4 regions of the Alteromonas sp. BZK5 genome follow, and region 4 is predicted to be linked to each of the others. Evidence: predicted binding sites of a transcription regulator. Region 4 holds the regulator's gene; each other region holds the start of a gene.
The links. Region 4 encodes FliA, which starts transcription of late flagellar genes. Its sites were predicted from a motif close to CTAAAGNTNNNNNNNNNNNNGCCGATA; they were not measured.
Positions count from the first base shown of each region.

Region 1: BIZ39_RS19430 (DUF5610 domain-containing protein) is a predicted target of FliA. The motif match lies at 4,871-4,897, and genes of this name have one in related genera.
Region 2: BIZ39_RS14135 (DUF3530 family protein) is a predicted target of FliA. The motif match lies at 7,140-7,166, and genes of this name have one in related genera.
Region 3: BIZ39_RS00110 (flagellar protein MotY) is a predicted target of FliA. The motif match lies at 5,456-5,482, and genes of this name have one in related genera.

Region 1 is NZ_JACSOE010000120.1:247-6,966, forward strand. It holds gene sthA (Si-specific NAD(P)(+) transhydrogenase) at 1-1,280, opposite strand, end outside; gene BIZ39_RS19415 (acyl-CoA desaturase) at 1,460-2,587, opposite strand; gene fabR (HTH-type transcriptional repressor FabR) at 2,929-3,525, shown strand; gene trmA (tRNA (uridine(54)-C5)-methyltransferase TrmA) at 3,636-4,733, opposite strand; gene BIZ39_RS19430 (DUF5610 domain-containing protein) at 4,927-6,240, shown strand; gene BIZ39_RS19435 (RNA recognition motif domain-containing protein) at 6,320-6,720, opposite strand, start outside.
Region 2 is NZ_JACSOE010000049.1:25,512-34,174, forward strand. It holds gene BIZ39_RS14110 (PhoH family protein) at 1-429, opposite strand, end outside; gene BIZ39_RS14115 (hypothetical protein) at 951-2,348, shown strand; gene BIZ39_RS14120 (DUF4019 domain-containing protein) at 2,350-3,141, opposite strand; gene rapA (RNA polymerase-associated protein RapA) at 3,471-6,332, shown strand; gene rluA (bifunctional tRNA pseudouridine(32) synthase/23S rRNA pseudouridine(746) synthase RluA) at 6,387-7,103, shown strand; gene BIZ39_RS14135 (DUF3530 family protein) at 7,253-8,140, shown strand; gene BIZ39_RS14140 (hypothetical protein) at 8,283-8,606, shown strand; partial or broken gene BIZ39_RS14145 (MFS transporter) at 8,650-8,663, shown strand, end outside.
Region 3 is NZ_JACSOE010000001.1:20,948-29,610, forward strand. It holds gene BIZ39_RS00085 (FecR family protein) at 1-78, shown strand, start outside; gene BIZ39_RS00090 (TonB-dependent receptor) at 298-3,231, shown strand; gene BIZ39_RS00095 (bacterioferritin-associated ferredoxin) at 3,493-3,687, opposite strand; gene BIZ39_RS00100 (peroxiredoxin) at 3,963-4,568, shown strand; gene rnt (ribonuclease T) at 4,643-5,278, opposite strand; gene BIZ39_RS00110 (flagellar protein MotY) at 5,620-6,492, shown strand; gene glpQ (glycerophosphodiester phosphodiesterase) at 6,530-7,726, opposite strand; gene gloA (lactoylglutathione lyase) at 7,859-8,254, opposite strand.
Region 4 is NZ_JACSOE010000018.1:56,766-65,428, forward strand. It holds gene BIZ39_RS07545 (ParA family protein) at 1-430, opposite strand, end outside; gene BIZ39_RS07550 (chemotaxis response regulator protein-glutamate methylesterase) at 459-1,589, opposite strand; gene BIZ39_RS07555 (chemotaxis protein CheA) at 1,618-3,852, opposite strand; gene BIZ39_RS07560 (protein phosphatase CheZ) at 3,865-4,620, opposite strand; gene cheY (chemotaxis response regulator CheY) at 4,655-5,038, opposite strand; gene BIZ39_RS07570 (RNA polymerase sigma factor FliA) at 5,075-5,806, opposite strand; gene BIZ39_RS07575 (MinD/ParA family protein) at 5,803-6,669, opposite strand; gene flhF (flagellar biosynthesis protein FlhF) at 6,675-8,084, opposite strand; gene flhA (flagellar biosynthesis protein FlhA) at 8,114-8,663, opposite strand, start outside.

The sequences.
Region 1 (6,720 bases), on a different contig from region 4:
ATCTCGGAGGCACGTTCACCGAAACAATGAATGCCCAAGATTTCTTTAGTTTCGCGATGAAACAAGATTTTCAGGCTTCCTGTCTGCGTTGACGCGATTTGGGCTCTGGCCAAATGTTTGAACTGAGCTCTTCCCACTTCATAAGGCACTTTTGCTGCAGTAAGCTCTTGCTCTGTTTTACCAACAGAACTTATTTCCGGGATGGTGTAAATGCCTGACGGAATATCTTCTACCAATGCCGAATGTGTTTTTATACCAAGCATAGCTTCAGCGGCAAAGCGACCTTGGTTATAAGCCGCAGATGCTAAGCTTGGATAGCCAATGACATCGCCGACTGCAAATACATTGTCTACGTCAGTTTGATAATTTTCATTAACCTTAAGTTGGCCTCTGCCATCGGCTTTTAAACCAATATTCTCGAGTTTAAGTGTATCTGTATTACCCGTTCTTCCGTTAGCAAACAAGAGACAATCTGCGCGCATACGCTTGCCCGACTCTAAGTTTAAAATAACCGAGTCATCGGTAGCTTCAACCGAAGAATAGGCTTCATTGTGCCGGATGAGTACGCCATTGTTCCACAGGTGATAACTGAGTGCGTCTGATATCTCGTCATCAAGAAATGACAGTAAGCGATCGCGCATGTTAACGAGGTCAACTTTTACGCCTAGTCCTCTGAAAATACTGGCATATTCAGAGCCAATGACCCCAGCGCCATAGATAATTATTGATTTGGGATCGTGATCTAAAGATAGGATAGTGTCTGAGTTATAAATACGCGGGTGATTAAAGTCGATGTCTTTAGGACAATAAGGACGCGACCCTGTGGCAATAGCAATTTGGCCCGCAGTGACAGTATCTTTAGAGCCATCTTTACGGGTTATCTCTAACGTATGCGCATCTACAAAACTGGCTTCGCCGTGAAATAGCGTCACACGATTTCTGTCGTAGAAAGAAGAGCGAAGTCGAGTTTGGCTTTTCACCACACCGCTAGCATGGCGCATGATGTCTGAAAACGTAAGGCTTTTACTTAAATGGTTGTCGGCAAACAAGGGAGAAGAGTTATATTCAATAAGACGACTTACTGAGTGACGAAGTGCTTTCGATGGAATGGTTCCCCAATGGGTACAACCTCCTCCCACTGCCTCGTAGCGCTCAACAACCGCCACTTTTTTTCCGGCTTTGGCAAGCTGCATTGCAACGCCTTCTCCACCAGGACCTGTGCCAATAACGATAGCGTCGTAATGATACGACGGGGCTTTGGTTTTTTGCTTCGTTGCCATCTTACTTTCCCATGTTGTTACTTTTGTAATGCGATGTCACCACTAGGTTAGCCGTAATACAAAATGAATGATTCTGGTTTTAGTATAACGACCTTATCCAACTATAGAATAAAAAAAAACCACATAAGCAGACACTTATGTGGTTTTTAGCGTTCAAACGTATAAAAGAGGGCGTTAATTTACGCCATTTGCAATGACAAACTATGTAACTGTGTCCATTTCTCTTTCTGTACAGCAAATGCGTGTTTCAGCTCTTTGTACTTGTATGCAAGCTCAAGCCCTTCGATACTGCGCTTTAGGGTGCGTTGTTTAACGCGCATAACACGTTTTTTCGTGGCGTAGTATTCACTCATGCGCTGCATTAACAAGTCGTATTCTTCTTGAATGGTATGCATCATTTCTTCAGCATTAGGCAGTAGCGATACTTTTTCACTTGCTCTTTGCAGCTGCATTGCTGCTAACGCTTTCTCGATGCGCTCTTCTGGCACTTTGCGAAGGTTGGATGTCAGTCCTACCAGTGATAATCCCTTAATAAGCCATTTTGTAGGATCAAACTGATACCAGCGAATGCCATTACGATAGTCGTACTCAAAGATGTGATGGTAATTGTGATAACCTTCACCAAAGGTAAAAAACGCAAGAATACCGTTATCTCGTGCTGTGTTCTTATCGGTGTAAGGCTGGCTACCCCAAAAATGAGCAAGAGAATTGATAAAGAAAGTTACGTGATGCACTAGCACCAGGCGAAGTACACCGGCTACCAAGATCATGCCTAATACGTCACCATTTAAATAGCCCAGCAGACCTGTGATACCAAAGTTGGCCGCCAGCACGATGGGCAAATAGTAGTTATGCTGCCACATCACCACTTTATCTTTTTGAAGATCTTTACAGTTACTGTAGTCATCGTAACGTTTGGCCTGATACTCACGCAACATCCAGCCGATATGCGCAAACCAAAGCCCTTTCTTGGCAGAGTAGGGGTCTTTGTCGTTATCATCAACATGACGATGATGAACGCGATGATCTGACGACCAGTGCAAAATACTATTTTGCAGCGCCATAGCGCCACCAACCGCAAGGATCACACGAACAACCACATTGGCGTCGTAAGTTTTATGCGACCATAAGCGGTGGTAGCCGGCAGTTATAGACATACCGGTAAAGTAAAATAGGAATATAGCCGCACCGATTTCTGCCCAATCGATGCCTTGATACGCCACCCATAGCGGCACACCAATAAACGCAATTGCGCCAGATATAATAAATACCAGCACATTAGTAAGGATAAGAGGAGGTTTTTTCATTTTATACAACTTGGCTTACAACTGTTCGCTAATTTATCGTTTTACGAGGCTTCAGGCAAGCAAAACCCAGATTAGTTCTGCTTACATGTGTAAAGTTTAATTATAGTAAAGCTACGCTGAAGCGCTCGTTAATTGTGGCTTTTTCTGCTTAATGCTTGTTTATAAAAGAGATGATTCTGTTTCTCTTTCCCCACTGGTGTGTGTTGCGATAAACTACACATGCTAGTCTTTGATGTACGAAGTTTGATTGCGTTAATGGCTATACAGATGACGTAAGGGCTTCAACCCTAAGTGCTAAAAATCATCAAGCCGTTCAGAGCTAATCAACCTATGGTGCGAATGTGAGTCGACAAGAACAGAAATTAAAAACCCGCCAAAATATCATTCATGCTGCGTTTTCTTTGCTCGATGAAAATCGCAGCTTATCGGCAATCAGCTTGCGTGAAGTTGCCCGAGAGGCAGGTATAGCACCTACGTCTTTTTACCGACACTTCAAAGATATGGACGAATTGGGTTTAACGCTGGTGGATGAAGCCGGTTTAGCATTGCGGCAGCTTATGCGTCAGGCAAGGCGGCGGATAGCCTCTGGAGGCGGCGTAATACATACTTCTGTTGAAACCTTCATGGAATTTATTGCGGCAAATACAAACGTATTTCGTTTATTACTACGCGAGCATACTGGTACGTCGTCGGCTTATCGGTTGGCAGTATTTAGAGAGATTCAACACTTCATCGACGAGTTGACCGACTACATTATTGAACAGCAGGGCGTAGAATACGCATGCGCGCAGCTTCAAGCTGATGCTATGGTAAGGCTCGTATTCAGTGCTGGGGCAGAGGCATTAGAAGCAGACGATAAACTTCGCCGAGAAATCGGTGAGAGAGTGAAAGCGCAGCTTCGCTTCGTTCAACTAGGTGCAACGCAAAAAAGCGTATAATTGAATTAGTGGTTTAAGTCCACATCGTTTGCTCTAATCAAAGCCACCTTATTTTAATACGTCTTCATAGGCCTTTGTGACTCCAAAGGCCTTGTCAATTTGTACCAAAACTAACTTTTGCGTGTAAGTAAAACGCCAGCCTCAATGTGATGAGTAAACGGGAATTGATCGAATAATGCCGATTGAGCAACGTCGTGAGTTTCACTTAAAAGCTCAAGGTTTTGCGCCAACGTTTCAGGGTTACACGAGATATACACGATATTATCGTAATCCTGAATCATTCTAAGCGAGTCTTCATCTAACCCAGCTCTTGGTGGGTCAACCAATACAGTTGTGAAATTATATGTACTCAGATCAATGCCTTCTAAGCGACTAAACGTACGTTCACCTTTCATAGCCTGAGTGAATTCTTCAGCGGCGAGTCTTACGATCTTCACATTATTAAGCTGATTTTGTTCAATATTAAACTGCGCAGCTTGTACAGAGGGCTTGGCTATTTCGGTCCCCACAACATTATCGAAGTGAAGCGCTAGCGGCAGTGAGAAGTTACCTGCACCGCAATACATCTCCAGTAAATCGCCAGAGAGCGGCTTTACGCAATCTAGTGCCCATTCAATCATGCTACAGTTCACTTTGGCATTGGGCTGAGTGAAGCTATTTTCGATATGCTTAAATATGAATTCTTTGCCATTAACGGGTAAGCGCTCAATAACAAAATCGTTGTCGATAATAAGCTTTTGTTTTCTCGCACGGCCGATAATATTTACTTTCGGAAAGTGAGCCTCGAGTTTCGCCTTTAATTCTTTTGCAGCCTTTTGCCACTTCTCATCTAGTTGACGATGGTATAAAAGGCTGATGACAAGCTCGCCAGATAGTGCAGAAAGATAATCGATTTGAAAAAGCTTCTTTCTTAGCGCTTCATTTGGTCTTACTTCTTTTAACAACAGCGCCATAGCATCGTTTATTGCTTTACAAGCAGGAGGAAAGCTATCTACGCGATACTTTTCTTTTGTTTCCTGGTTGAACATGATGTGAAACAAATCATCGCCCTCATGCCATACTCTAAATTCGGCGCGCATACGGTAGTGTGTTGGTTGCGATGGAAATACGGTTAAGTCAGGCGCATTGAACGGAGAAAGTAACGCAGTAAGACGTTCTACTTTTTCGTCCAACTGAGCTTGATAGCGTTGTTGTTCGGCAGCGGTCATAAAATTCTCCATTCAATATTAAGGTCGCGAATTGTAGCCCCTTAAAAAATAACTGCAACACGCGCTACCTACTTATGCACAACTATTGCTCGGGAAGTATTATTAAAGAAGTTGTAGTAAAAAATGCTGTATTAAAATTAAACAATACTGATTCTTTGCCGATAATAAGAAAGAGGATAGTGAGGATCAAATTATGAACGTGGGTCAAATTAAGGCTTTCATGGGCGATCAAAAGGTTGATCAAAAAGCAGATCAAAAGGCATCTGTTCACCCGAACGAAGCATTGAAAAAGCAGTTGCAGCAAGATGGATTGAAGCAAGCAGCTGAATTTTCGAAACAACAAGCGGCATCAGTATCTGTTTCAAGTAGCCAAACTAGCATCGGCTTACGTGTGGTGAGTAGCAGCCTTAACCAAGCGTTAGTTATAGATGGCCAAAAGCCACAAGAAGCCAAAGAGAAAAGCATTGAAGATAAGTCGAACAGTTTGTTCGACTTTGAAAAAGTTGCCAGAAACGTACTTAAGTTCGTAGGTGGCGTCATTAGAGGTGCGGCAAACGGTGGTGCCAGCGAAGAAAAGCTTAATGGCTTATTTAGCCAAGCGAGAGAAGGCGTAAGCCGTGGATTCGCTATGGCTGAAAAAGACCTCGCTGGTTTCATGAATGAAGAGATTGAGCAAGGGATGACAAAAAGCCGCGATCTCATCGATACAGGAATAAACGATCTGGAAACTGACATATTTGGTCGCCAGCAGCCGAACGCTGTAACGCTTTCGTCCTTAAACGCGGTAGCTGCATCGGATGAGAAAAGCGGAAGCTTGCTGATTCGAACTAAAGATGGCGACGAAGTGAGTTTTAGTTTTGAGAGTCTTCGCTCGTTCCAAGCGTCTCAACAACTTAATTTCCAAGCACAGGCATCTCAGGAGCAATCAGGCGGTAGTGACGAGCAAGGCGAAAACAATTTTTCAGCGTCATACCAACAACAAACTTCGTACCAATACTATGAGCGAAGCGGTATTAGCTTTACATTGAAAGGCGAGCTTGATGAAGATGAGTTAGAGTCGATAGCTGATTTGGTTGGTCAAGTTCAGGATCTCGCCGACACCTTTTACAGTGGTGACATCGACAAAGCATTTGAAGAAGCGTTAAGTTTAGGCTTTGACGATAAAGAGTTAGTTGGCTACGCGTTACAGTTAAATAGAACAACACAGACCGAAGTACTAAAGACGTATGAGAACATCCAACATTACAATGAAGACAAAAGCGATAATTCGAAGTTTGGAAATGTGGTTAGCCCTATAGCGCAATATCTAGAAAAGATGATGGATACTTTTGCTAATGCCGAAAGTACGTTAGGAAGTAACGAAGACTATAATACCTTAATAGGTGGGTTGATTAATGAGATGAAAGACGTGCAAGTGCCAGATCTTGTATCTGCTATAAATAGGTTTCATGCTTTCAATCAAACGTTACTTAATGGACTTCCTCAATCTGTTGAGACAAGTGAATAACTAACTATTTATTAATATAAAAGCCCGGTAGCGAAAGCTAACCGGGCTTTTTTATAGCCTATAAACCGTACTCACAAAATTATGCGTGTTCGACTTTGTCCTTTGCAGGGCGAACTTTTAGGGTTCGCTCCTGGAAGATTGAGTCGTTAGTTTTATCGATTACGCTGTTTAAGTCGTCAGTTACAACTTCGATAAAACCGTATCCTTTTCTTTTTCCAGTTTTACGATCCTTCATTAAGCGAACCGACTGTACTTCAATAAAGCTACTGAAGTATTCCTTTACTGCGTTTTCGTTTGCTCTATAAGGCAAATTACCCACGTATAAGGTTTCTACTGATCCGTCATTAGAATGTGCTCTGGCATCTGAGGAAGATGGACTTTGAATAAGAGACGCTAGCCAAGGAGTAACGATACCGCTGATCAGCAGAGCTGCTGAGACGGTTAGTGGAACATGGACGTTTAAACTAGCAGAAGAAAATA
Region 2 (8,663 bases), on a different contig from region 4:
GTCTTTGGTAACCAACACCACTTTTTGCGGCGCGAACGTCTTTTGCAAGTGCAGCGCTACGTTAATAATGCGGTTGTCATTCTCGTTGCTGGTAAACACTTGCTGAGCCTCAACCATGTTGAGGTCGGCGAATATAGATAGACTCCCTGTAGGTGCCGTTTGACCCGCGCCCAACCCTTCCATCGATACACCCGCTAGCATATCTTCTGGCGTTGCGTCGTGGAGTAAATCCTCCATTGCCCGAATGGATACCCGTGCATCACGCGCCACGTCTTTTTTGCTGTCTTTGATGTAGTCGAGCTCTTCCAATACGGTCATTGGAATAACAACGTCATGTTCTTTAAAGGAGAGAAAAGCGTGAGGTTCGTGCAGCAGAATATTGGTATCGAGGACGTAAATCTTAGTATCGGTAGAATTTTTTCTTGGCATCCTTCACTCCGGTAAATAAAGCCAGGTTAGACGTATTGTTCATTTATGAACGCACGCGCTAACAAGCTACAGTTACGGTTGTAGGAGAATGCCGCTCGAAACAGGACTTCTTCCCCTACTCGCGTCGACTGAGAAGCAGTACTACTCTTCCTGCCTCAAAGGTTCGTTTGTTAAATTAGCGAACCCTTAATTCCACCATAATCCAGTTTTTGAGATTTAGCACTGTTTTTTCTTTTTTATTTTTCGTTAGAGCAAGTGATAAGCGAAGAACCGTCCATTCACGTTATATGAGATAGCACAGCGCTCCCATTCTGCATTAACAAGAAACTGGCATACTTGGTTCGTAACAAATGCTCACACTTTAACTACAGTTAGCGCAGCTTTAGTTGCGTTTTTAATACCCAAATAGGCTAAGGTGTATTTGTTGAAGCGGTGAATTAAACACGGGTGCTAACCCAATGCCACAACACCTCAATAAAGTGGATGCGTTTAAATTAATAACACTCAGGGAAAGATCAGCTATGAATTGGCTTAACATCACAAAAATAAAAACGGCCATAAGCATGACGTTAGCGCTACTGGCGTGCTTTAACGTTGAAATTGCATGGGCAAATAGCCAAGCGCTCAATGATTCTTCCCCTTCTAACATTCTAATCAAGGTTGAGAAAAGCACGGCTGATACGTCTGAAAAATGGGTAGTCACTTACACATTAACTACGCCAGCCAAAACGCTGGCTTTTGTTAGAAACCCAGATACATCAAGAACAACACGTTGGTTCGCGCAAGACAACGACATAGAAATCGTCTTTGATAACGTCAAACACCAAGAACTTGTACGTTCGAAGTCAGGCAGGCCCCTCTCTACCGTGTCATTTTTACTGACGCCCACCTATAAACTCTTGGGTAAAGATTACGCACCATTTTCTCCTTTTTCTGATGGTGGAAATGCCTTTCACTCTGGGCGACTGTTTGCTTGTGCTAATACCTGTACTGAAGAAGATCATAAATGGCACCTGACACTCAATGTTCCCAGTGATGAACACATATTGATGAATGGCAAAGTAATGAAAAGCAGCGTGTCGTGGACAGATAACAATGATGGAAGAGTCGTGTATGTGGGTAAGCAACAGCCAATTATTACCGATGATGTGGTTGCCTTAATTGATCCCGGGCTTCCTGAAAGCATTAAAGCTTCGCTAGAAGAAGATATACCCAACATGATGGCGTTTTTCTCCCATTCTCTTAATCCGCTTAAGGGCGAAAAGCCCATGTTATTTGCCTCTTACGCAAACGTAGACGATCACTCTACACAAGGCGGCACACTACCTAACCAGATATTTATGCATTGGAACAGACAAGACTTAAATGAGCAGGCCGATAACAGCAGCTTTGTTAGCCAAACACTTTGGTTCTTTGCTCACGAAGTCGCCCATTTATATCAGCCCGGCAGTACCGAAGGTGTATCAGAAAACGAGGAGCAGTCTTGGCTGCACGAGGGCAACGCCGACTACTTTGCGGCCATCGCCATGAACTTCCTCTACGAAGACGCCAATAGCTATGTTGGAAGCCGAATGACCCGCGCTTTCGAGAGCTGTACTGAAGGGCTGGCGCAGACTACGCTAGCTCGTGCTTATAAAAACGGGCACTTCAATCTTTATTATTCATGCGGGATGATAATGCACCGCGCCATCGATAGCGTGGTGCAACAAAAAACGTTAGGTGAGGAGTCGCTGTTCACCGTATGGAAGCGACTTCAAAAAGCAGTGAATAGTGGCATGCCATCTGGCACAGCGACGTTCCTAACCTTGTTAGAGCCCTACAATGCACCTGAACTTATCAAAGCCATCAACAATGCAACGAGCGATGATGCTTTCAAAGCCATTCAAGGAATTGAAACTTTGTACCAGTTACCTGAGTAGGCTACTTAATGAAGTAGCCTATTGCTTTATATTCGCCATCAACTTCCACCATAGAAAGGGTCTCTACTTTCATTGTGATCTGGGAATCAAAGTCAGTGGTGAACGACAAAATTAGGTAGTTTCCTTTAGGCAATCCAGGCAGTGAAGTTGGCGCTTGTGCTAACGCGATTTCCCTCGACTTGGCTGCCCCCAATGGCTCCCTGACTAGCTGCATCGCCTCGGTCCATTTAGCTATTGAAATACCGCTTCTAAAAATAGCCCCACTCTCTTTCCAGCTTTGTTCATATTCACCGCTGTCGATAAGTTCCAGCCAACTTGTTGCATCTTCAAGGACTTCGCTACTGACATTAACTGGCTTGCCAGCTTCAATTACTTGGTTGCTACCATTGTTCGCATTGACCGTTTGCGCATAATAAATAGCAGCAAACAAACTGATGGCGAGCGCTAGCGTGATCCAAAGAACATGTTGGGGATTCAACGACGTTGGCCGGTCACCCTGCAGCTTAATTGAATGATGAGCTGCGGCATTCTCGCCCGCAGTAGAAGTTTGCGAGGTTGGCTGCCCTTGAGCATGACTTGTAGTGGCGTGGGTTTCCCCCATTAAAAGCGCATCGGGCGTCGTTTCGAAAACTGAAGCAAGTGCGCCTATTGAATCGTGTGATGCAGATTGTGTTTTCTCAATTCGCTGAATAGTACGCAAACTCAACCCAGAAACATCTGCCAGATGCTGCTGACTCCATGCCCTAGCATTGCGAAGTTGTATAAGCTTTTGACTGTCTACTTTCATATCCATCTCGCGCTTCCTCCTGTTAGCTGCGATTCACATACGTTAAAAACGTAACGCGGTTAACAGTAAGAAATATCCATGGTCAGTGATACGACAGTTTTACGCCAACCCTGTGACAAAGCAAGCCTGATGGGCACGTTAACGTTCTTATTCTTTTGCTACCAGCATTCTCGTTGTGAAGCAAAGAAGACCTACTAGTGCTAATCGTCTTGTTAACGCAGGGCATAGGTACTCAATCCCCCCACCTGCAACCGCAAATCAAATGAGCTAGTATTAATGACTTATCACAACGCAATGCGTACAATACCGCCCCCCGAAAAATAGGTTGGTGATTTATGAGTTCAGATAGTCAATTTTCAGTTGGTCAGCGTTGGTTAAGCAACACAGAAATAGAGCTGGGGTTAGGTGTCGTTATTGGTAGCGACTTCCGTTCTGTCGAAGTGTTGTATCCAGCAACAGGCGAAGCGCGAAAGTATACTAAGCAAGATGCGCCGCTTACGCGACTAATTTTTGAAATTGGCGAAACGGTCAAAAGCCAAGACGGCTGGGAAATGACCATTACTGAAAAAGAAGAAAGCCAAGATCTTTTCATCTATCACGGGCTTCGCGAAGACACCAAAGCGCAAGCGCGATTACCTGAAACCATGCTAGACAGCCACATTCGCTTGAACCAACCTGAAAAGCGCCTGTTCAGTCAGCAATTAGACAACCCTAAATGGTTCGATTTGCGCGAGCGTGCTTTAGATCATCAATACGATTACTTACGTTCAAACACCATTGGTCTTGCAGGTGCGCGCATATCGCTTATTCCGCACCAACTCCACATTGCGTCAGAGGTAGGCGGCAGACACGCACCGCGCGTATTACTTGCCGATGAAGTAGGACTTGGTAAAACCATTGAAGCCGCATTGATTATTCACCAGCAGCTTAAAACAGGCCGTGCAGAGCGCGTGCTTATTTTGGTTCCAGACTCGCTCATGCACCAATGGTTAGTTGAAATGCTTCGCCGCGTTAACCTTCCTTTTGCCATTTACGATGAAAGTCGCTGCGAAGCCATAGAAAAGAGCGAAGGCTTAGAAGATGACGAAACGTCTGACGCGAGCGCTGTGAATCCATTTGAAAACGACCAGCTGGTACTTTGCAGTATCGACTTCCTAAGCAAAAGCGAAAAACGCCAGCAGCAAATTCAAGCTGCAGGATGGGATTTAATGGTTGTCGATGAAGCCCATCACCTTGCGTGGTCAAGTGAGGCTCCCTCAGCCGAATACCTGTGTGTAGAAGCATTAGCCAACCAAACGCCTGGTGTATTACTGCTTACCGCAACGCCTGATCAACTTGGTCACGAAAGTCACTTTGCCCGCTTGCGCCTGCTCGACCCGGCTCGCTTCCATAGCTACGATGCATTCTTAGATGAAGAATCGAAATACAGCCAACTGGCCGATGCGGTAGCGCCATTACTTTCAGACGCCGAGCCTAACGACAAACAACGCAGCAAACTCGCAGAATTCGCGCCTGACGCAATGGAACATGCGGGTGATTTAAGCTCGCCGGAAAATCGCCATGCGCTGCTGCACCAACTTATCGATTGTCACGGCACAGGCCGTATGCTGTTTAGAAACCGCCGCGCCAATATCGAAGGCTTTCCGATGCGTAAATTAAGCGCTTACGAACTGGCTTTGCCTGAGGTTTATTCAGATGCAGTGAGCGGCGGCGACTTAACCTATTCACTGTATCCTGAACGTATGGCAAGCGTGGTTAACAGCTGGACCAAGCAAGACCCGCGCGTTGAATGGCTGCTTGATTTCATGCAAAGCGTTAAGCCAGAAAAGATTCTGCTTATTTGCGCAAGCGCCCGTACAGCGCAAGAGTTAGGTGAGGTTATTCGCACGCAAACCGGTATTCGCCACAGTGTATTCCACGAAGGCATGAGCATTGTGGAGCGCGACAAAGCGGCTCATTATTTTGCCGATGAGGAAGACGGCGCACAAATTCTACTGTGTAGTGAAATTGGTAGCGAAGGCCGTAACTTCCAGTTCGCTCACCATTTGGTGCTGTTCGATTTGCCTATTACGCCAGATCTGCTTGAACAACGTATTGGTCGTCTTGACCGTATTGGCCAAACCCAAACCGTACAAATTCACGTGCCGTATTTAGCGAAAACCGCGCAGCACGTATTACTAGATTGGTATCACGAAGGGCTGAATGCCTTCGAAAAGACCTGCCCCACGGGCTCTGGTGTATTCGACGACGTTAAGCCTCTGCTTATTGGTGCGTGCTTACACCCTGACGATATGAGCGCGCGTGACGAGCTAGTGAACATGAGTGTTACGCTTAATAGCCAGCTCGTAGCGCAGCTTGAAGCCGGTCGCGATCGTCTTCTTGAGCTTAATGCCTCGGGTGAAGGCCGCGTAGAACAACTGCTTGAAGACATTATCACCCTTGATAGCGAACAAGATTTGTCGCGCTTTATGGGTCGCGTATTCGATGCTATTGGTGTTCAGCAGGACGAAAAAGGCAATGACTGCTTTATTCTTATGCCAACCGAATCGATGGTGAGCCAGCTTCCAGGTCTTGACCCAGAAGGCATGACAGTCACTTACAAGCGCCGTGTTGCCACCACGCTAGAAAACGTGCAGTTTTTAAGTTGGGATCATCCACTTGTGCATACCGCCATGGACGTAGTACTCACCGACGTACACGGAAAGAGCAGCATGGGCTTCATTGCCGAGCCGTCATTGCCAAAAGGCGCTTATTGGGTTGAGGCGTTGTTTGTGCTGCAAGCGCAAGCGCCTAAAGCGCTTCAGTTGGGTCGCTTCTTACCTCAAACGCCCGTGCGCGTGTGTTTAGATGCGCAAGGAAACCCGTCTGAATTGAGCTTCGACGTTAAGCGTAAAATTGGACGTAAGATCTCGGCTCAGCTTCTAAAAGCCTTGCAACAACCGCTTGAGCTTGCCATTGAAAAGGCGCGTAAGCTTGCCCATCAGCAAGCCAACCAAAAGCAACACGACGCACTTAACAGCATGCACAGCACGCTTAACGAAGAAATACAGCGCTTACGCGATCTTCAAAAACGTAACCCTGCAGTACGTGACAGCGAAATAGAGTTTATTGAAACGCAAATGAGCGCCCTTGATAAAGTAATTCAGGATGCAGATGTTCAGCTGGACGCCATTCGTATTGTGGTAAATAACCCGTAGCCTCGAAAGGTTAAACATTCAAAATCGACTGTGAAGTAACGAGTACATAATGTAATGGCGAACCCAAGTTTTGTTTATAACCCACCGATGACACCTTATCTTGATATTTTGTATCAAGATGAGGACATGGTGGTTGCGCATAAACCTAGCGGGCTATTGAGTGTTCCGGGCAAAGCATTAGCGCACCGCGACTCGCTGATTAGCCGGGTGAACCGTGTGTACCCCACCGCCACAGTAGTGCATCGCTTAGACATGGCGACTTCGGGTATTTTGGTGCTGGCGCTTAATAAAGATAGCCATCGCCATATCTCGAAACAGTTTGAATTACGTCAAACTAAAAAGCGCTACTTCGCCCGGGTTCATGGACATGTAGAACAAGACAGCGGAGAGGTTAACCTTCCCCTTATTTGCGATTGGCCAAACAGGCCAAAGCAAATGGTAGACTTCGAGCGCGGTAAAAAAGCCGTAACGCACTTTGACGTCGTTGAGCGCACACTGGATGAAAAAGAGCGACCCCATTCTCTCGTTGCCCTTTATCCCATTACCGGTCGATCTCACCAACTGCGAGTACATATGCTTGCTTTGGGTCACCCTATTTTAGGAGATAGACTCTATGCCCACGAAGAAGCGTTATCCATGGCGTCTCGTTTACAGCTTCATGCTGAAAGCTTGAGTTTTTTGCACCCGACACTTGGGCACTGGCTGCACTTTAATGTCGCCATCCCTTTTAGTCCGTTTTGCCCAAAGCCGCTCTCAGAAAGTATTGAGTAGCGTTCTAACGCTACTCAACTTTATCAATAGACTCCATTTTAGTTTTAACGCACCCTGCCGATAACCTTCGTATACGCTTGATGTACGAATTAATTTGATGCTGTCAAAGCTGAATAGATCCAGATTAAGGTAAAGGCAAACCACATTTTATGAAAAGGCACGCTCTCCTTTTAACATTTGCTGTTATTGTTTCGCTATTGCCTATGACAGCTCACTGTGACTTTTTCACAGATGTTAGTCACGCCTATCTGCCTGGAGAAGTGAAACCTTTGATGATTGGAGAAGTTGAATCCCCAATTATTGAAATTGAAGCGCAAACACCATTACCTTTGGGTGTGGCTATCATACTCACCGAGCCTTTTCCCTCTAGCCTTACGCTCGCGCAGGGAAATAGCCTTGCCAACATGCTTGCAGAAAAAGGCTGGAATGTAGTGATAAGTCCGTTTAATTTGCCGGTCAATGTCACTTCCCAGCAGAACCTACCTGCTGAATCTACAAACACCGACATATCAGACTCTGAAACTACGTCTATGTCAGCCCAAAATATCCACCCCAGAAGTAATCAACTTACGCAGTATCTCAATTTCGAATCAGCAACTTCAGCACTGAGTTTACAACTCAATGCATTGAATAATTATTTACAAGACAATTCAGGCTACCGTATGGTCATTGCACAAGGCATGCTGGCCACAACTTACTTGTCCGTCGTAGAGCAACAGCCTCAACTTCATCCAGACACTTTCGTAGCCATTTCACCTTTTTGGCCAGAAGAATCAACGAATACATTAGTTATAGATAATATAGCGCAGTCCAGCTTTCCAATATTGGATCTGTCACTAAGTGGATTTAACGATTGGGCGAACAGTACCACGCAAAAACGAAAGATTAGCGCAAAAAACGCACTAAAAATGCACTATCGGCAAATAATTATCCCCAGCAATTTATTAGCCTTTAGTATAAAGGAGTTTCAGAAACCCCCTCATATTCAGATAGTTGCAAATAGTACTATTGGTTGGACTCGCCACCTAGGCTGGTAATTCGATAATTTACCGATTACGCTAAATTAGTATCCAAAACAATTACCTAAATTTAATGGTGTAAATAGCAAGCCTCTGTCCTAAGCAGTAAGATTGTTATGAACTATAATACTTTTAGCAAACATAAACGGTTGAGTTACTTGTGAGTGTTCAAGATTTCGTAGATAACAAAGCAAAGCAGCTGTGTTTCTATTTGAGAGCATTTTGGCAAGGAGAGCTTCCTATCGAGGAGATCGAGCTATTCTTTTGGGATAGTATGGAAGAATGGGGGCAAATTGATTACACCTTAACGCAGCCCTACACACAAAAAGAACGAGTTTTTTGGCATTTACTTCACCAAGTGCATTATTGGAATGAAGATAAGCTAATTAACGACCAGTTTCTTGTAGATGAACTAAATAACTGCGTGAATTTCCTTGAAGGTTTGGGTCATTGCCCACTCGACTGCGTAGGCATTCGTCCATAGTAAAACTTTCACTTCAACGCGTTATTGCTTCTCACTGTGGTTCATGGCTCAATATGC
Region 3 (8,663 bases), on a different contig from region 4:
GCACTTAAGAGCAGCTTTAACATCAACTACGAGAAAGTCACAGAAACAAGTATTGAGCTTAAGCTAGCGAAAAGTTAAATATTTCTGAAAGATAGGTGCTTTCTACTATTCGTAGTTGGCATCAATTTCTTTAATGTGACAATATAATTAAAATAATAAGCACATCGATTTTATATCTTGCAATACAGCAATTTTGCGATAAGCAGGCAAACCAAAAAGGCAATAGAAAAGCTGCATGCCCTAGCGTGTTCGGCCCAATGCCTTTCGCAAAAAAGAATGCGCAAATTCTCCCGTATCTTGTCCCTCTCGGCACTTCACATAGCGTCCGGCTTTTTTCTTTTCATAGCACCAGCGCCAACGCTTCATGCACAAACAGACAGCCCTTCGCAATCACCCGACCAAACCGAACCAAAATTGGGTGCTTACAGCTTTTCAATACCCGCACAAAATGCTAATGAAGCGCTAACCGAACTAGCTAAACAGGCAAATACCACATTGCTTTTTCCTTTTGATTTAGCAAAAAAAGTGAAAACAAACGCATTGGAAGGTACGTTCACACTGAATGAAGCGCTGGCACAGCTTCTTGAAGGAACAGAATTGGCGGTAGTAACTGATGAAAGCGGTGCGGTAAGTATTCGTTCTCGTTCATCGTTAGTGGCGAAGGAAACACAGCCACAAGATACCGAAAAGAAAACAGACGAGGGAGGCAATGGACTTGAAAAAATTGCGGTCGTCGGTACTCGTAACTCGCCTCGAAGTGCTGTTGACTCACCAGTTCCTTTGGATGTGATTGGTTCTGAAACCCTCAACTCACAGGGAAATTCAGACGTACTTTCTATGTTAAGCGTGATGGTTCCTTCGTTAAACGTAAACGATCAGCCCATCAACGATGCCAGTAGCCTGGTAAGGCCGGCGAACCTTAGAGGCATGTCCTCGGATCACACGCTTTTGCTGCTTAACGGAAAGCGACGCCATCGCTCTGCGGTAATCACGTTTTTAGGCGGAGGTTTATCTGACGGTGCACAAGGGCCTGATATATCGGTTATTCCTGCCTATGCGCTAAAGCAAGTCGAAGTATTGCGAGATGGTGCAGCAGCCCAGTACGGCTCAGACGCCATTGCAGGCGTGATTAACTTCGTACTTAAGGATGCTCGTGAAGGAGGGCATGTTGCGCTGAAAGTTGGCGGATACAGTGAAGGCGACGGCGAACTGTTTCAAGTGCAGTTGAATAAAGGCTTTGCTATTGGAGAAAACGGCTTTTTAAATGCAACGGCAGAGTATCGTCAGCAAAATGGCACGTCGCGCTCTGTACAGCGGATTGATGCGCAGAACTTGATTGACCAAGGGAATGTGTTCATCGCGTCACCGTCCCAAGTATGGGGAGCGCTTGATGTTAACGAAGATATTAAACTTGCGCTAAATGCAGGCGCAGACATTTCGTCTAAATCACAATTTTACAGCTTTGCCACTGCAGCAAGAAGAGAAATAAACGGTGGTTTTTACTTTCGAAATCCGCAAACCCGAGAAGGGGTGTTCAGCCGTACCGACCCAAATACTGGGGAAAGTCGTCTGATTGTAGCCGATCTCGACGGGCTGGAAAGTGGAATTGCTTGCCCTTCTATAACCTTGTCTAGTAATAGCGTATTGCTGGACCCCACGTATCAACTTATTGCAGATAACACAACGGCGCTTGGTGCCAACTGTTTTGCTTTCAACGAGTGGTTCCCTGGCGGTTTCACACCAAAATTTGGGGGGACGATAACGGACGCTTCTGTTGCGATGGGCGTTAAACATGAGTTACCTAATGGCTGGGCGATGGATGCCAGTGCGACATTGGGCTACAGTGACATTGAGTACACCATCTCAAATACAGTTAATCCATCGTTAGGGCCACAAACGCCAACGTCGTTTTCGCCCGGTGGTGTGTCGCAAGTAGAGCGAACGCTTAACTTAGATTTTAACAAACTCATTCAAACTATTTTCGACGATCCGGTTAGCATTGCCGTGGGCTTAGAATGGCGTAAAGAAACCTATTTTCAAAAGTCCGGCGACGAAGCGTCATATATTGCAGGCCCTTTCGCTCTAGAGCCGCCACTTGGGTTGAACCAAGGCTTTTCCATCGGTTCCAACGGTTTTCCGGGGTATCAGCCTCAAAGTGCCGGGCACTGGAGCAGAAGCAATTGGGCTGTGTACGCTGATTTGGAATTTTATGTTACCGAAGCATGGCAGTTTGGCGTGGCCACACGTGTAGAGCATTTCAGTGATTTCGGCTCGACATTTGATGGCAAATTGAGTACTCGCTATAAATTAAATGATATTTTTGCATTACGCGGATCTGTAAACACCGGTTTTAAGGCGCCAACAGTGGGGCAGAGTAATGTTATCAACGTAACTACCGCCTACGGTGTTAACGGTTTGGAAGACCAAGCAACGCTGCCTCCAACTGATCTTATCTCACTGCAACTAGGCGCAACTCCGCTTACGCCTGAAGAATCGGTGAACTTTAGCCTCGGGCTTGTTATGCAGGCAAGCGAGAACTTTTTTGCGACGCTCGACTATTTCAATATTCGCCTTTCTGATCGCATTAGTACGACATCTGCAATCCCGTTAACCGACGACGACATTAGTGCGCTTATTGCCCAAGGGCGTCCAGATGCGGCGAAATATAATGCTGCAAAGTATTTTACAAATGACTTTGACACAAAAACTCAGGGTGTTGATTTAGTTGTTAACTACAATTTTGCGCTAGCTGATTGGTCAAATTCTTTACTTCTTGCCTTCAACTGGACAGACACACAAGTAGAGCGGGTTACACTTTATCCTGCGCAAGTGAGGGACGAAATACGGCTTCTACCTAATCTAACACAGGCAAGAATTCGTATGCTGGAAGATAACTTGCCTGCTCATCGAGGCAGTATCACGCTGGAGCAATCGAAAGGAAATTGGGCATTTACTTGGCGGCTTAACTATTACGATGAGTTTTATGAAGACCATCTTGATGCGTCCGCAGGCATGGACATATACGGCAATGCGTTAACCACATTCGATGCCCAAGTTGCATGGAAAGTACTGCCTCAAACACAAGTTACCCTCGGCGCCCAAAATCTGTTTGATTCGCTGCCTAATAAAAATCCTTTTCAAGGTGAAGTTGGCGCACTCTACCCACCTACATCGCCTAGCGGTATCAATGGGGCTTTCTATTATGCAGGCATTGAGTACACCTTTAACTAGGGCGTGTTTCAGCAAAGCTACGTAGTTAAATAGCACGCTGCACTCAGTGAAAGTAAGAAAATGAGCCTAGCTCTGAGTTTGAAAGGACAACAACCGATCGTTTTAGGTGACGATGTGAATATTACTTAGGTATTTAAACTAGGATATGACTTAGGCCACTTAAAGAAATAATCGTGATAATAAATATGGTGTTTTAAGTCTAGCCAAGGATGCTAAGAGCGATGACGTTGCGTGTTAAGAATACGCGGGTTGGCTAATTGCCTAGCCAACGTCTTTGAATAGGGACTCATCGACGATAGTTTGGTCAATGATCTGTTGCGCCATGTTGATGCACTTACCGCATTGTGAGCCAAGCTCTAAATGTTGACGTAACTCTCGCATATTTCCCACACCGTTTTCTTCAACCGCTGCGCGAATGCTTTTATCAGTTACCCCATAGCACATGCAAACAAACATTAAACGTACTCCAAATGAATCTGTAAATGATAATAATTGTTATTCTTTGCTTTGGCAAGTGGATAATGACAAATTTAATACAAGGTAATTGAAGAAAGACTGAACAGTGTGGGTGGATGTTAAGCGGTTATTGGTATGATCAGTAAAAAAACTCGTTGTTTAATATTGTTATTTGCATATTCGTACCTATTTTCTTTGAAGGAAATTTCTTATCAAAGTGGTTACGCAACGTAATCACTTCTATTATTACAATCCAAATATAAATGGAGAGACTCATGAGTGTATTAGTTGGCCGTCCAGCACCTGACTTTACTGCAGCAGCGGTACTTGGTAGTGGTGAAATTGTTGACACTTTCACACTAAGTGAAGCAATCAAGGGCAAGAAAGCTGTTGTATTCTTCTACCCACTAGATTTTACGTTTGTTTGCCCGTCAGAGCTTATCGCCTTTGACAAGCGTTTCGACGAGTTCAAAAAGCGTGGTGTTGAAGTGATCGGTGTTTCAATCGACTCTCAGTTCTCACACAATGCGTGGAGAAACACTCCGGTAAATCAAGGTGGTATTGGTCCGGTTAAGTACACCCTTGTTGCTGACGTTAAGCACGACATCTGCCAGGCATACGATGTTGAGCACCCAGAAGATGGCGTTGCGTTCCGTGGTTCATTCCTAATCGACGAAGAAGGTATGGTACGTCATCAGGTAATCAATGACCTTCCACTTGGCCGTAACGTTGATGAAATGCTACGCATGGTTGATGCACTAGCATTCCACCAAGAGCATGGTGAAGTTTGCCCAGCGGGTTGGACTGAAGGTAAAGCTGGTATGGATGCGTCGCCTGAAGGTGTCGCTAAGTACCTATCTGAAGAAGCAGACAAGCTATAAGCTAAACTGTTTAAAGATTATAAAAAAAACAGCGCCTTTTGGCGCTGTTTTTGTTTATATCAGTTTGAATAAAACTACTCTTTATTTTCTACAGGCCATCCGCCTAGCGCTTTATAGCGATTTACCATATAGCAAAATAGCTCGGTGGTCTTTTGGGCGTCATACAGCGCACTGTGCGCTTCACTTTGGTCAAATGCGATCCCCGCTGCACGGCATGCTTTTACCAAAACAGTTTGGCCTAAGGCCAATCCAGCAAGGCTGGTGGTGTCAAATGAAACAAACGGATGGAACGGCGTGCGTTTTATATTGCAGCGTTCTATCGCGGCATTGACGAAACTCTGATCGAACGTTGCATTGTGAGCAACAATAACTGAACGTTGGCAGTCTGCATTTTTTTGCGCCTTGCGGATGCCTTTACATAAGTCCTTCATGGCTTCGCTTTCTTCAATAGCCCCTCGCAATGCACAATTAGGATCGATGCCATTAAATTCTAAGGCTGCTGGCTCTAGGTTAGCGCCCTCAAAGGGGTCAATGTGATAATGAAAAGTTTGATCAGGATGAAGTATACCGTTTTCATCCATTTTCACCGTTACCGCGGCTAATTCTAACAGAGCGTCAGTGCCTGCATTAAATCCGGCTGTTTCAACGTCGATAACAACGGGAAAGTAACCTCGAAAGCGCTGGGAGAGAAGGGGCGGGTTGGCAGACATAAACACTCTTGTAAGACTCGATTGCGTTAATTGGTTGGTGACTAAAATGCGTACCAACCTGCGAAGCATATTGCGTAAAAGAATTATCGCAAGGATACTCTCGAGTTGCCAGTTGCAATTTATAAACTGTTAAATCAGGGGGCTAGCAAAAGTACAAAACGCGAATGGTATTAAACGCTAAACTTTTCTACAATTTGGACGATAATCAAATTAAGCGTGAAAAAATCATTAGGCACATTTCTTCTTTTTGTGTGAGCTAATTTGATTCATTATGTTCGGTAATTTGTGCACGTAGTGTTGTCTTTTACCTGTGTTAGTCTGATTTTCGTTATGGTGTCGAAATGGTGTCGAAATTAAAATACATCGCTTTATTGGGGATGCTGGGGTCATTGTCTTCCCACGCTGCCATGCGGCAATATTCTGCAACCATAGAAAGCTCCAACTGGCGAATAGACAAAGACACGCGACTTCAGTGTACCTTGAACCACGAACTACCCGGTTATGGCGAAGCCATGTTCACGAGCTCAGCGTCGAAGCAGCTTAATATGGAATTTGAACTGGACATGTATTTGCTGCCAAGCAAATTTGATATGGCTGCTGTTTATTCTGTACCACCTAAATGGATGCCCGGCGTTGCGCCTAAAACCATTGCCGACATGTCTATTCGTAAACAGTACAATGGCGACCTTCCGCAGGATGCGGCTTGGACTATGTTGTCTGAATTAGAAAAAGGCTTTTGGCCCACAATCTATTACCAAGATTGGTATAACAAATACGACCAAGTGAGTGTGGCATTAAACGCTAGCAACTTCTCTGGTGTGTATCGTGAATTTGTGAAGTGTGTATCGAACTTATTGCCCTTCGGTTTTGATGACATTGCCTACACGGTATTGTCGTATCAAAACAACAGTACAGAGCTAACCAAATATTCGCAGAAGCGCTTAACCATGATAGGTGAATACTTAAAAGAAGACAGCGAGCTTGAGCTTGTGCTTCTTGATGGTTACACCGATAGCTACGGCGGTCGCTATAATAATGAGCAGTTGTCTATTCGACGTGCTAACGAAGTAAAAAGCTATTTGACTACGCTAGGTGTACCTGAAGATCGAATTCAGTTGACAGGCCACGGTGAGAAACGCCATATTGCGCCAAACGATACGCGAGAAAGCCGCGCCCAAAACAGACGCGTGGTGGTGCGACTTTCAAAATCCTAGGCGCTAATTATCGCGCCTACACTCGCTTTAAAATGCGTTAGTTTAATTTTTCTCGCCACCTTAATACCGGTACTAAATGATCGGTGAAAACACCGTCAGCACCTACCACCTTGTCTAAAACTTCCAAGACTTGTTCTGAACTCATACCTGCTGGTAGTGCATCATGTCGGTAGGTGTAGGGGTGGATTGTCAGGTTATTTTCGTGGGCGTAGGCAATCCATGCCGCGGCTTCTATTTTTCCTTGAGTCATCGCTTCATTATCGAGTAAATGGCCTAACCAAGGGCCTATGCCATCGGCATACAACGCAACCTGCTGCATGCCTTCCTGAGTGCGCAGCCAGTTATAATCTGTGTCGCTTTCGCCCCAGTCGTTTTCGCCAATCAGCATCACAACTTTGCCTTTATAGCCCAGGGTTTCACGAACGCGCTTAACTTCGTTAAAATCGAAGCATTGCAGGTAGCTATTACCGCTCTCTCCACCAAACCCGTAAGCATTCAAAGCATCTACAACGATTTTACTGGCATCAACGCCTTCTTTAATGTGAAAGGCAGGGGACTTTACTTCAGGATAAACCCCGACAGACGTTCCAAATTGGCGATTTAGCTCGCTGATTAGCTCAAAGTGTTCATTTAACGTGGCAACTTTAAAATTAGCATGTGTGCCGCGGTACCTATCTTTAAAAACTTGCTTCCCGTCACTGTTAGCGCGCTCGTGTACCCGCAGTTGTCGCAGTTCTTCAAGAGTAAAATCACGCGCGTAATAGCGGCCGTCATCGCGGTGGCGTGCAGGAAACACATCTTCTACATTGGTGACCGTTTCTAAGTGGATGTCGTGTAGCACAACGGGTATGTCGTCTTTGGTGATAACAACATCTTGCTCAATAAAATCGGGGCCCAGAGAAAAGGCGAGGGTAGCTGCTTCAAGGGTATGCTCAGGTAAATAGCCCGACGCGCCGCGATGGGCTATCACGGTAAAGTGCGTTTCAACATTTTCTTTTGTGTCAGCGTGTATTTGTCCATTCTCGTTATTTGCAGCCATGGCCGAAAACGTACTGCCAGCAGCAACTGTACCGGTAAAAGCGACAACCAACGCTGGCAGAATAGCGGCCAGTTTTGCTTTTGGCTGACTGCGCAAGCCGATATTGTGCGCTGCTCGAGGCTTCCGACTTATCGCTGTTCTAGCTTGGCTTTTGTTTTTATCATTTTGCGAAAATAATAAGCGGTTACGTAGCATGTAGTATCACTCCATGTGGTTTTTATCGTTTTTCCAGAGCCGCACGTTTTTAAGTTGATAGTTTGGCGATTTAAGCGTTCAAATCGCTTTGACTACGCTGGCTGCATCTTCAGTTCTTGTTTTTGAGCCATTTCATAGCGAAATGGATTTATTTTGTATGAGTTCTATTGCATACCCATCGGGGTCGCGAACAAAAGCAATAACTGTGGAGCCGCCTTTTACTGGCCCCGGTTTACGATATACATCAGCGCCGTTTGTTTCTAAGTTTTCACAAAACTGATAGATATCATCTACCTCAATCGCAATATGACCATATGCGTTACCCTTATCGTAGGTGTTGTCGCCCCAGTTGTAGGTAAGTTCTATGACGGTACTCTCGGTTTCATCGCCATATCCCACGAAAGCTAGCGTGTATTCATACTCTTTGTTTTCAGACTGGCGAAGAAGGCGCATGCCCATGAGTGAGGTATAAAAGTGAAGAGAGGCCTCTAAGTTTTCAACTCGAAGCATGGTGTGAAGCATTCGCATAAGAGATTCCTTTTTTGAGCCATCGGAATTACTCGATGGCACACTGCACTGTGATTGCGTGTTGGCCGTAACTTTTTGTACACATAAATACGATGAGTACTTTATTTGAGTAAACGCAAACAACACGCTTTTATGTTAATCAGGAAATGTTAACGCTTTAAGACAGTTTTACAATTCTCGTTAAACGTACTATACCAATCCGCATAGATAATCACCCACTCAGAAGGCGCTGGCAAGTTTCCTAGCGAAGCGTGGGAATGCAGGAATGGCTGTTCCCTTTCAAGTGCCTTGAACAACCATACGTATTCAGCTTCGCCAAAAAAATTTGTAAAAAAGTTGTGTTTTGGTTAAAAAATAAACTGAAAACTAGTGGACATTGCTCGCAATTACCTGTACCTTTCGCATCGCT
Region 4 (8,663 bases):
CTGCAAGAGCGTTAACCATCAGCACCCCAAGCACTGGAGGGCAATCGATGATAGCAACATCAAATTCTCCTGCAATTTTTGCCAACGCTTTTTTTAGGACTAAGCCCATACCTTGTTCGCTACCCATCGTTCTATCTAAGGTCGCGAGCGCCATTGTTGCAGGAAGCACATATAAGTTGTCTAACTTTGTCGGGCACAGACAATCCATAACATTATCGGCCGTAATGTCATTAGACTTAATAAAAATATCGTAAACTGAATGACTTGACGCTTCTGCATCGATACCGAAGTAATAACTCAGCGATGCATGTGGATCAGTATCAATCATGAGCACTCGCTTGCCCTGCTGTGCAAGCAAGCCACCAAGGCTCACCGTAGTGGTTGTCTTCCCTACGCCACCCTTTTGATTTGCTACTGTCCACACTTTCATATTTGCTGTTCCATTACGGTTCAAACTGCTATCGCATTTCGGTTTGAACGCAACTGCTCATATCATCAATGTTTATATTTTTACTGGATATATTGGCAACGGCTACAGCTTGAGGCATACCGTACACAACACAGGAATCTTGGTCTTGAGCCCAAATCATTGCGCCTTTTTCCTTGAGCATTCGGCATCCTTCTCTGCCGTCAGCCCCCATACCCGTTAATATAATTCCTAATACATCCCCACCATAAGCTTTAGCCAGAGAACTGAAAGTGAGATCAACACTGGGCTTATAATTCACCTTGTCACTCGCACTTGCATCAACAATGGCAATGCGTTTATTCGCACCTATGGTTTCTAGCAACATTTGCTTCCCACCGGGAGCAAGATACGCATGACCTGGTTTTAGAATGTCGCCGTGCTCGGCTTCTTTTACTCTAATCTTACAGTTTGTGTCTAAACGCTGTGCAAATGCCGTAGTAAATGTTCCAGGCATGTGTTGTACAAGCAAAATGGGGTATGGAAACTCTGCAGGTAAAGGAGACAGCACTTTCTGAAGCGCCACAGGCCCGCCTGTAGAAGCCCCAATTGCTAAACACTTGTAGTGCTTTCCCGTCGCTCTTACAGACGAAACGGTTGGTTGTTTGGCTGCGTCTTTATGCCCTGATAGCAACCCTGATGTTTTAAAAAACGCCTGCTTTGGCGCATTATCAGGAAGCTTTCTTGCCTCTGTAGAGCGAAACGACGGACGCTTAAGACCAATACCACGACGCGCTATTAAGCGTACCTTTGTACACAACAAGCGCGATGCGTCTTTTCTGTCCTGCGCGATATCTTCAAATTTCTTAGGTAAGAAATCGAGCGCGCCCGCTTCTAACGCATCTAATGTCGCTTGCGCACCATGATGCGTAAGCGAAGAAAACATAAGAATAGGTGTAGGCCGTTTGTCCATTATAGCCTTTACAGCTGAAATGCCGTCCATGACAGGCATTTCAACATCCATCGTTATCACATCCGGCTTAAGCGCATCTGCTTTTTCAAGTGCATCGCGCCCATTTCTCGCTTCCCCAACAACTTCAAGTTCCCTATCGCCATCGAGTATTTCTTTTACTCGACGACGATAAAAAGTCGAGTCGTCCACGACAAGGACTTTAAAGACCATGGATTATTATTCCTGTTAATTCATCGCCTTACTTGATGGGTTTACGCGCATACCGTTTAAGCAGGCTCGGAATATCTAAAATTAGTGCAATTCCACCGTCTGATGTAATCGTGGCTCCCGCCATACCAGGCGTGCCTTGCAATAATGCATCAAGAGGTTTAATAACCACTTCTTCTTGGCCTATTAGCGCGTCTACTACGAATCCTACTTGTTGTGTACCAATTTGCACCACAACAACGTGTCCCTTTTCTCTATCGATGTTTTTGGGACCTCGAATCAACCATTCACCAAGGAAGAACAACGGAATTGCTTTTGAACGAACTATCATTGTTAGCTGGCCATCGACCGTGTTGGTCTTTTTGATGTCCATATTTATTATTTCGTTCACCGCACCTAATGGTAACGCAAAGGTTTGTTTTCCTACAACAATCATTAGCGTCGGAAGAATGGCTAGCGTTAGCGGAACTTTGATATCCAGTCGCGTGCCTTTTCCTAGCTGTGAATCAATGTTCACGGTGCCGTTAAGTTGGTTAATTTTGGTCTTAACCACGTCCATGCCCACACCGCGACCAGAAATATCACTAATTTCTGTTTTGGTTGAGAACCCTGGCGCGAATATCAAGTTAAACGCTTCAACATCCGACATCCGTGCTGCTGCGTCTGCGTCTAGTACACCGCGACTAATAGCAATTTCTTTAAGCTTTTCAGGATCCATTCCTTTACCATCATCTTCGATGGTTAGAAGAATATGATCGCCTTCTTGAGATGCCGATAGCTGAACCGTACCCATGCGCGGCTTACCCGCTGCAGCACGGTCATCAGGCATTTCAATACCATGGTCGACGGAGTTTCTCACCAAGTGCACAAGTGGATCGGCCAGTGCTTCAACCAGGTTTTTGTCTAAATCAGTTTCCTCACCCACAAGCTCAAGGGTTATTTCTTTTTTCAAGCTTCTAGCGAGGTCTCGAACAACGCGAGGGAAACGACCAAACACCTTCTTGATAGGTTGCATGCGGGTTTTCATTACCGCACCTTGCAAGTCGCCCGTTACCACATCTAAGTTGGCAATGGCTTTGGACATGCTTTCGTCGTTACTGTTGATACCCAAGCTTATTAGCCTGTTTCTCACTAGTACGAGTTCACCCACCATGTTCATAATTTGGTCAAGGCGCTTGGTATCTACACGTACTGTAGTCTCAGCAGGAGGGGCAGCTGGTGCCGCCTTCTTCTCATCTTTTTTAGGCGCTGCTTTTGGTGCAGCAGGTGCGCTTGCTTTAGCTGGCGCTGCGGCGCTAGGAGCAGGCGTCGCTTTTGGCGCAGCTGGCGCTGCTTGTTTCGCTTTTTGAACCGCTTCTGTTGCTGCCTTATCTACAGGAGGCTCTGGCGCCTTTGAAACGGCTCCCTGCTTGGTAGGCCCTTGCCCTGAGCCATGCAGTTGGTCAAGCAGTGCTTCAAATTCGTCATCGGTGATTTCTTCATCACCAGCTGCACTCGGCGTAACTGGTGCTGGAGCTGGTGTATTTGCCTTTGGCGCAGCTTCTTCACCACCAAACTTGCCTTTGCCATGTAAATCATCGAGCAGCGCTTCAAATTCTTCGTCGGTGATATCGTCGTTATCACTATCGGCAGCAGGTGCAGCAGCCTTTGCAGGTTCGCTTTTAGCCGCTGAGGACTGTCCTGGTGCCCCAGAGCCATGAAGCTCATCAAGCAGCGCTTCAAACTCATCTTCAGTGATTTCGTCAATACCGCCGCTATCACCAGAACTTGGTGCCTGTGCAGTAGGCTCTTCAACAACTAATTCTGGCTCTTCAATCGCGGGCTCAGGTTCTGACGCCGGCGCGCTTTGTTCACCAAAAATATTCTCATCTGGAGATTCCGGGCGACTTAGTTTGTGTAACAAGTCTACTAGGTGTGCATCTGCTGGCTCTAATGGATCCCGAGCTTTCACTCGTTCAAACATTTCAACCACAACATCTGTGGCTTGCAGAATAATATCCATCAGTTCAGGGGTTAGTGTTCGTTGACCGTTACGCATTACGTCAAAGACGTTTTCCGCACCGTGACAAATTTCTACTAACTCGGTAAGAGACAGGAACCCTGCTCCCCCTTTAACTGTGTGATAACCACGGAAAATTGCATTCAGCAAATCCGCATCTTCAGGATTGTTCTCAAGATCAACGAGCTGTTCTTGTAATTGTTCAAGTATCTCTCCAGCCTCAACTAGAAAGTCCTGTAATATATCCTCGTCAACATCAAACGACATGCGCCCGCTCCCCTAAAAACCTAAGCTAGACAGAAGATCATCTACATCATCTTGGCCTGACACGACGTCGTCGCGATTATCGGCATCAATGATAGGGCCTTCTGCCTCTACACCATCAACCTTATCGGCCTTAACGCTGGATGGTTTAGTTTGTTCTGCACCGTCGCGTTCACCAAACATGGTAAGCATGTTAACTAAGCTGTCTTCCACTTCTTTAACCAAGTCGATAACGCGGCGAATAACCTGACCAGTTAAGTCTTGATAACCTTGAGCCATCAATACTTCTGTAAGTAACTGTGTAAGTTTAGCTGACTGTGCCGAACCTTCTTCCAACAATTCGTCTAAGTCTGCGCATAAAGCCTTGAATTCACCCAACTCTATTTGGCGATTCATCAGCTTCTTCCACTCAGGCATAACCTTTTCGATGCGCGCCGACAGCATTTCAGCTATAGGCATGCTCGCTTCAACGGCATCCATAGTAGTATTAGCAGCTTTTTCAGTTTCTTCAATTACGTAGGTTAGGCGGGATTGTGCATCGGGAATATCATCGGTCGCGAGATGTTTAATGCGGTCGTCTATTTGGAAATTATTCAGCGCGTCATGGAGCTGACGCGTCAGTTTCCCTACTTCGGCAAATAACTCAACGTTTTCTTTCATTGAGGCCGCTTCTAATAGGGCATTGGCTGAATCGTTATCACCCTCTTCAAGGTAGGTGACAAGCTGTTTTGCTTCTTCCAACGAAATTGGAACGTTTACACTCGTTGACATCCAGTAAACCTCATTTCTCTGGTGAGCGTCTGGATCAACCTAAACGTTCGAATATTTTATCTAATTTTTCTTTAAGTGTTGCTGCAGTGAACGGCTTAACAACGTAGCCATTAACACCTGCTTGCGCTGCGGCTACAATTTGCTCTTTCTTCGCTTCGGCAGTAACCATAAGTACTGGTAGGTGCTTGAGTTTGTCATCGGCTCTAATCGCGCGAAGCAAGTCAATACCCTGCATACCAGGCATGTTCCAATCGGTAACTACGAAATCGAAATCACCTTGCTGCAACATAGGCAATGCAGTACTTCCGTCATCCGCTTCCTGGATGTTGGAAAAACCCAAATCTTTAAGTAGGTTTTTGATGATACGTCTCATGGTTGAAAAATCATCGACCACGAGAATTTTCATGCTTTTGTCCAAAATAGCCTCCAGTGAGGGGTTAATTGTTATTAATTTCTATTCTTCGTCAGCTTGCCACGACTTCATTCGTGATTTGAGTTTTAACATGGCCTGACTGTGAATTTGACTGACTCTCGATTCACTTACATCAAGAACCTCACCAATTTCTCTTAGGTTCAGCTCTTCATCATAATACAGCGAAAGTACAATCGCTTCTCTTTCAGGTAATGTCGTAATTGCATGGGCAAGCGCTTTTTGGAAAGCGCCTTGCATTAAATCTTCCAGTGGTGCGTCGCTACCTCGATTTTGCTCTGTCGAAATAACATCTTCTGACACACCTAAATCTTCAATACCTAACAGCTTTCCGGCATTTACTTCATTAAGCATTTGGTGATAGTCCTGCAAGCTTACATTAAGCTTATCAGCAATATCAGAATCTCTAGCATCGCGACCTGTTTCGCTTTCTACTTGCGAAATTGCTTCAGTGATCGCTCGGCCATTTCGGTGAACTGAACGCGGTGTCCAATCCCCTTTGCGAATTTCATCTAGCATAGCACCGCGGATGCGAATACCTGCAAAGGTTTCGAAGCTGGCACCCTTGGAGCCATCAAAGTTTCGCGCGGCTTCTAATAATCCAATCATGCCTGATTGAATTAAATCGTCTACAAGAACACTAGCCGGCAATCGCGCTATCAAGTGATGCGCTATACGCTTAACCAATGGCGCATGTCTTTCGACTAACTGCGCTTTATCGGTTTGTTGTTGATAAGCGGCTGCCTTGCTGTTCAACGCTGACTTCCTACGGCTTTTTCTGCAACTAATTGTTCAATGAAAAACTCTAAATGGCCACCTGGCTGCGCTGGAATAGGCCATGTTAAGGCTTTACTTGCCAACTGTGTTATTGCAACGGCTGCCGGTGAACCTGGGTAAGCATCGACAATGGCAGTTTGTTTACGCACTGCTTTACGAATGTTCTCGTCAAACGGTACTGTCGCCACTAATTCTAGTGCAACATCTAAAAAACGCCCTGTCACTTTGCTTAATTTACTAAATAGTTCTTGGCCTTCTCGCACGTCGCGCACCATATTAGCCACAACTTTGAAGCGGAAAACACCGTGCTCTCTATTCAGAATTTTTATCAATGCATACGCATCTGTCAATGAAGTAGGCTCGTCACACACAACGACCATGATGTCTTGTGAGGCTTTTGAAAAGCTCAACACCATGTCTGAAATACCTGCCGCTGTATCAACAATAAGCACGTCAATTTGCGAGCGTAGCTCACTAAAGGCACGAATTAGGCCAGCGTGTTGCGTTGGCGACAATTCTGCCATCGACTGCGTGCCTGATGTGGCAGGGGCAATCTTTATTCCGTGCGGACCGGTCACTAATACTTCATCAAGTGTACATTCGCCGGAAAGCACGTGGGATAAGTTTTTCTCAACACGCAAACCTAACATAACGTCTACGTTAGCAAGACCGAGGTCCGCATCGAGAACCATTACACGTTTACCTTGCTTCGCCATGGCGATAGCGGTGTTCAATGTAATGTTTGTTTTACCTACGCCACCTTTGCCACCGGTGACGGCGATTACTTTGATTAACCGTGATTGCTTCATTTTTCTTAAGCTACTCGCTTGGTCGTCAATCATACTGCTTATGCTGTTTTAATTGCGTTGTTACCACTAGTATGATTCAAACCGTACTTTTTATAAAGCTTTGCAGCAGCGGAAACCAAAGATTTCGCTTCTGCAATCTTAATGTCTTCAGGTACTTTTTGACCATCGGTGACATAACTAACCGGTAATTGGTATTCAACCGCTGCACTAAGCACCTCTCCTAAAGAGTAGCACTCATCTAACTTTGTGAAAATACAGCCACTTAGTTCAATATCATCATACGCTTGAATGATTCTCTGCAAAGCAGGATATTGCGTATTTGCTTGCGCTACCAAATATTTTTTAACATTTGGCATTTGTCCGTTATCAAACTGCTTAATTTGTTTAATTAATCGACTATCTCTTTGACTAAATCCAGCCGTATCAATCAATACTAGTCGCTTATGACGAAGTTGGAATAATAAATCCGCAAGTTCTTCACTAGTCTGCGCTTTTCTCACCGTGCAGCCAATAATCTTTCCGTATGTCGCTAGCTGCTCATAGGCGGCAATTCTATACGTATCAATGGTAATCATCGCAACCGACTCTGCACCGTATTTCTGCGCATAGCGGGCAGCAAGTTTCGCAACGGTAGTTGTTTTACCGGTACCTGTTGGTCCTACTAATGCAACAGCACCTTGTGCGCTAAGTATATCGTTTCCTGTCACATTTATGCGATTAGCCAATAGGTTAAGAAGATATACCCATGCATCTCGTTCGTTGTAATGTGACGGCGTATAGCTAATAAGCTGTTTCGCTAACGCGTTGCTTAACCCCATATCGGTTAAACGGGTGATTAGATATTGATGAACAGGTTTTTGACGTTTGTTCTTAGCTTCCATCAAGTCGGCCACTTGATATTGCAATACATCGCGAAGAGACGCTAACTCTTCCTTGATTTGCGCAAGCTCCGCTGACTGCGTCACAGGGGTATCATCCATACTAGACGCTTGATGCTCTGGGAAAGCGTTCTGACGAACTGGTTCATGAGAAGACTGCTGGGCTTCTACGTCGTCAATAAAGGCTTCTGAGAAGTCTAAGTGCGAAGCAATTTCATTGGCGTGCTTAGCATTCGCTGTCATTGGTTGGTTAGGTTGCGCGGGACTCGTCACGCCATTATTTCCACCGTGCTGCTTTTCTAGCAGTGCTTTAAGGCTATCAGGACCGTCGTCACCAATGATTTCGCTCAAGCTAGGCACTGCCTTTTGACCAGGTGTTTTTGTAGCGGCTTGTGGAGACGCTTTCGGCGTAAACAACTTCGCTTCAGGCTCTTTGTCGTAGGCTGCGACAAGCTCAATACCGTCAGCAACTTTGCGATTTGACATGATCACAGCGTCACTGCCCAATTCAGCTTTAACTTGGCTTAACGCCTCACGCATATCTTTGCCGAAGAAACGTCTAATTTTCATTGCAACCTCTCCAATCACCCAGTGTCAGATTATTGACCGACCGAACTGACTATTTTTATTTGTTTGTCGTCAGGCACTTCTTGGTAAGACAGAACATGAAGCCCAACAACCGAATATTTTAAGAAGCGAGACAGAACGGGTCGTAGCATGCCTGAGGTAAGGAGTACTGCAGGCTCTCCTTCTAACTCTTGCTGCTGACTGGCTTGCTGCAATGATTTTTGCAGCTTGTCTGCCAGGCCTGGTTCTATGCCAGCGCCATCTTCGCCACCTGCTTGAAGTGACTGGTGCAACATCTGTTCCAACTCTGGCGCCAAGGTTATGACAGGTATCTCTTTTGCACCTTGAGTAATTTCTTGGACAATTAAACGTTTAAGGGCAATACGCACCGCAGACACTAAAACATCGGGGTCTTGGCTGCGCGTGCCGTACTCACTGAGTGTTTGCACGATTGTACGCATATCGCGAATAGGCACGCCTTCAAACAATAAGGTTTGCAGTACTTTCACGACGGTGCTTAGCGGAAGAATGTCTGGTACTAATCCTTCAACCAGTTTCGGATGCTGCTTGGCAAGCATATCA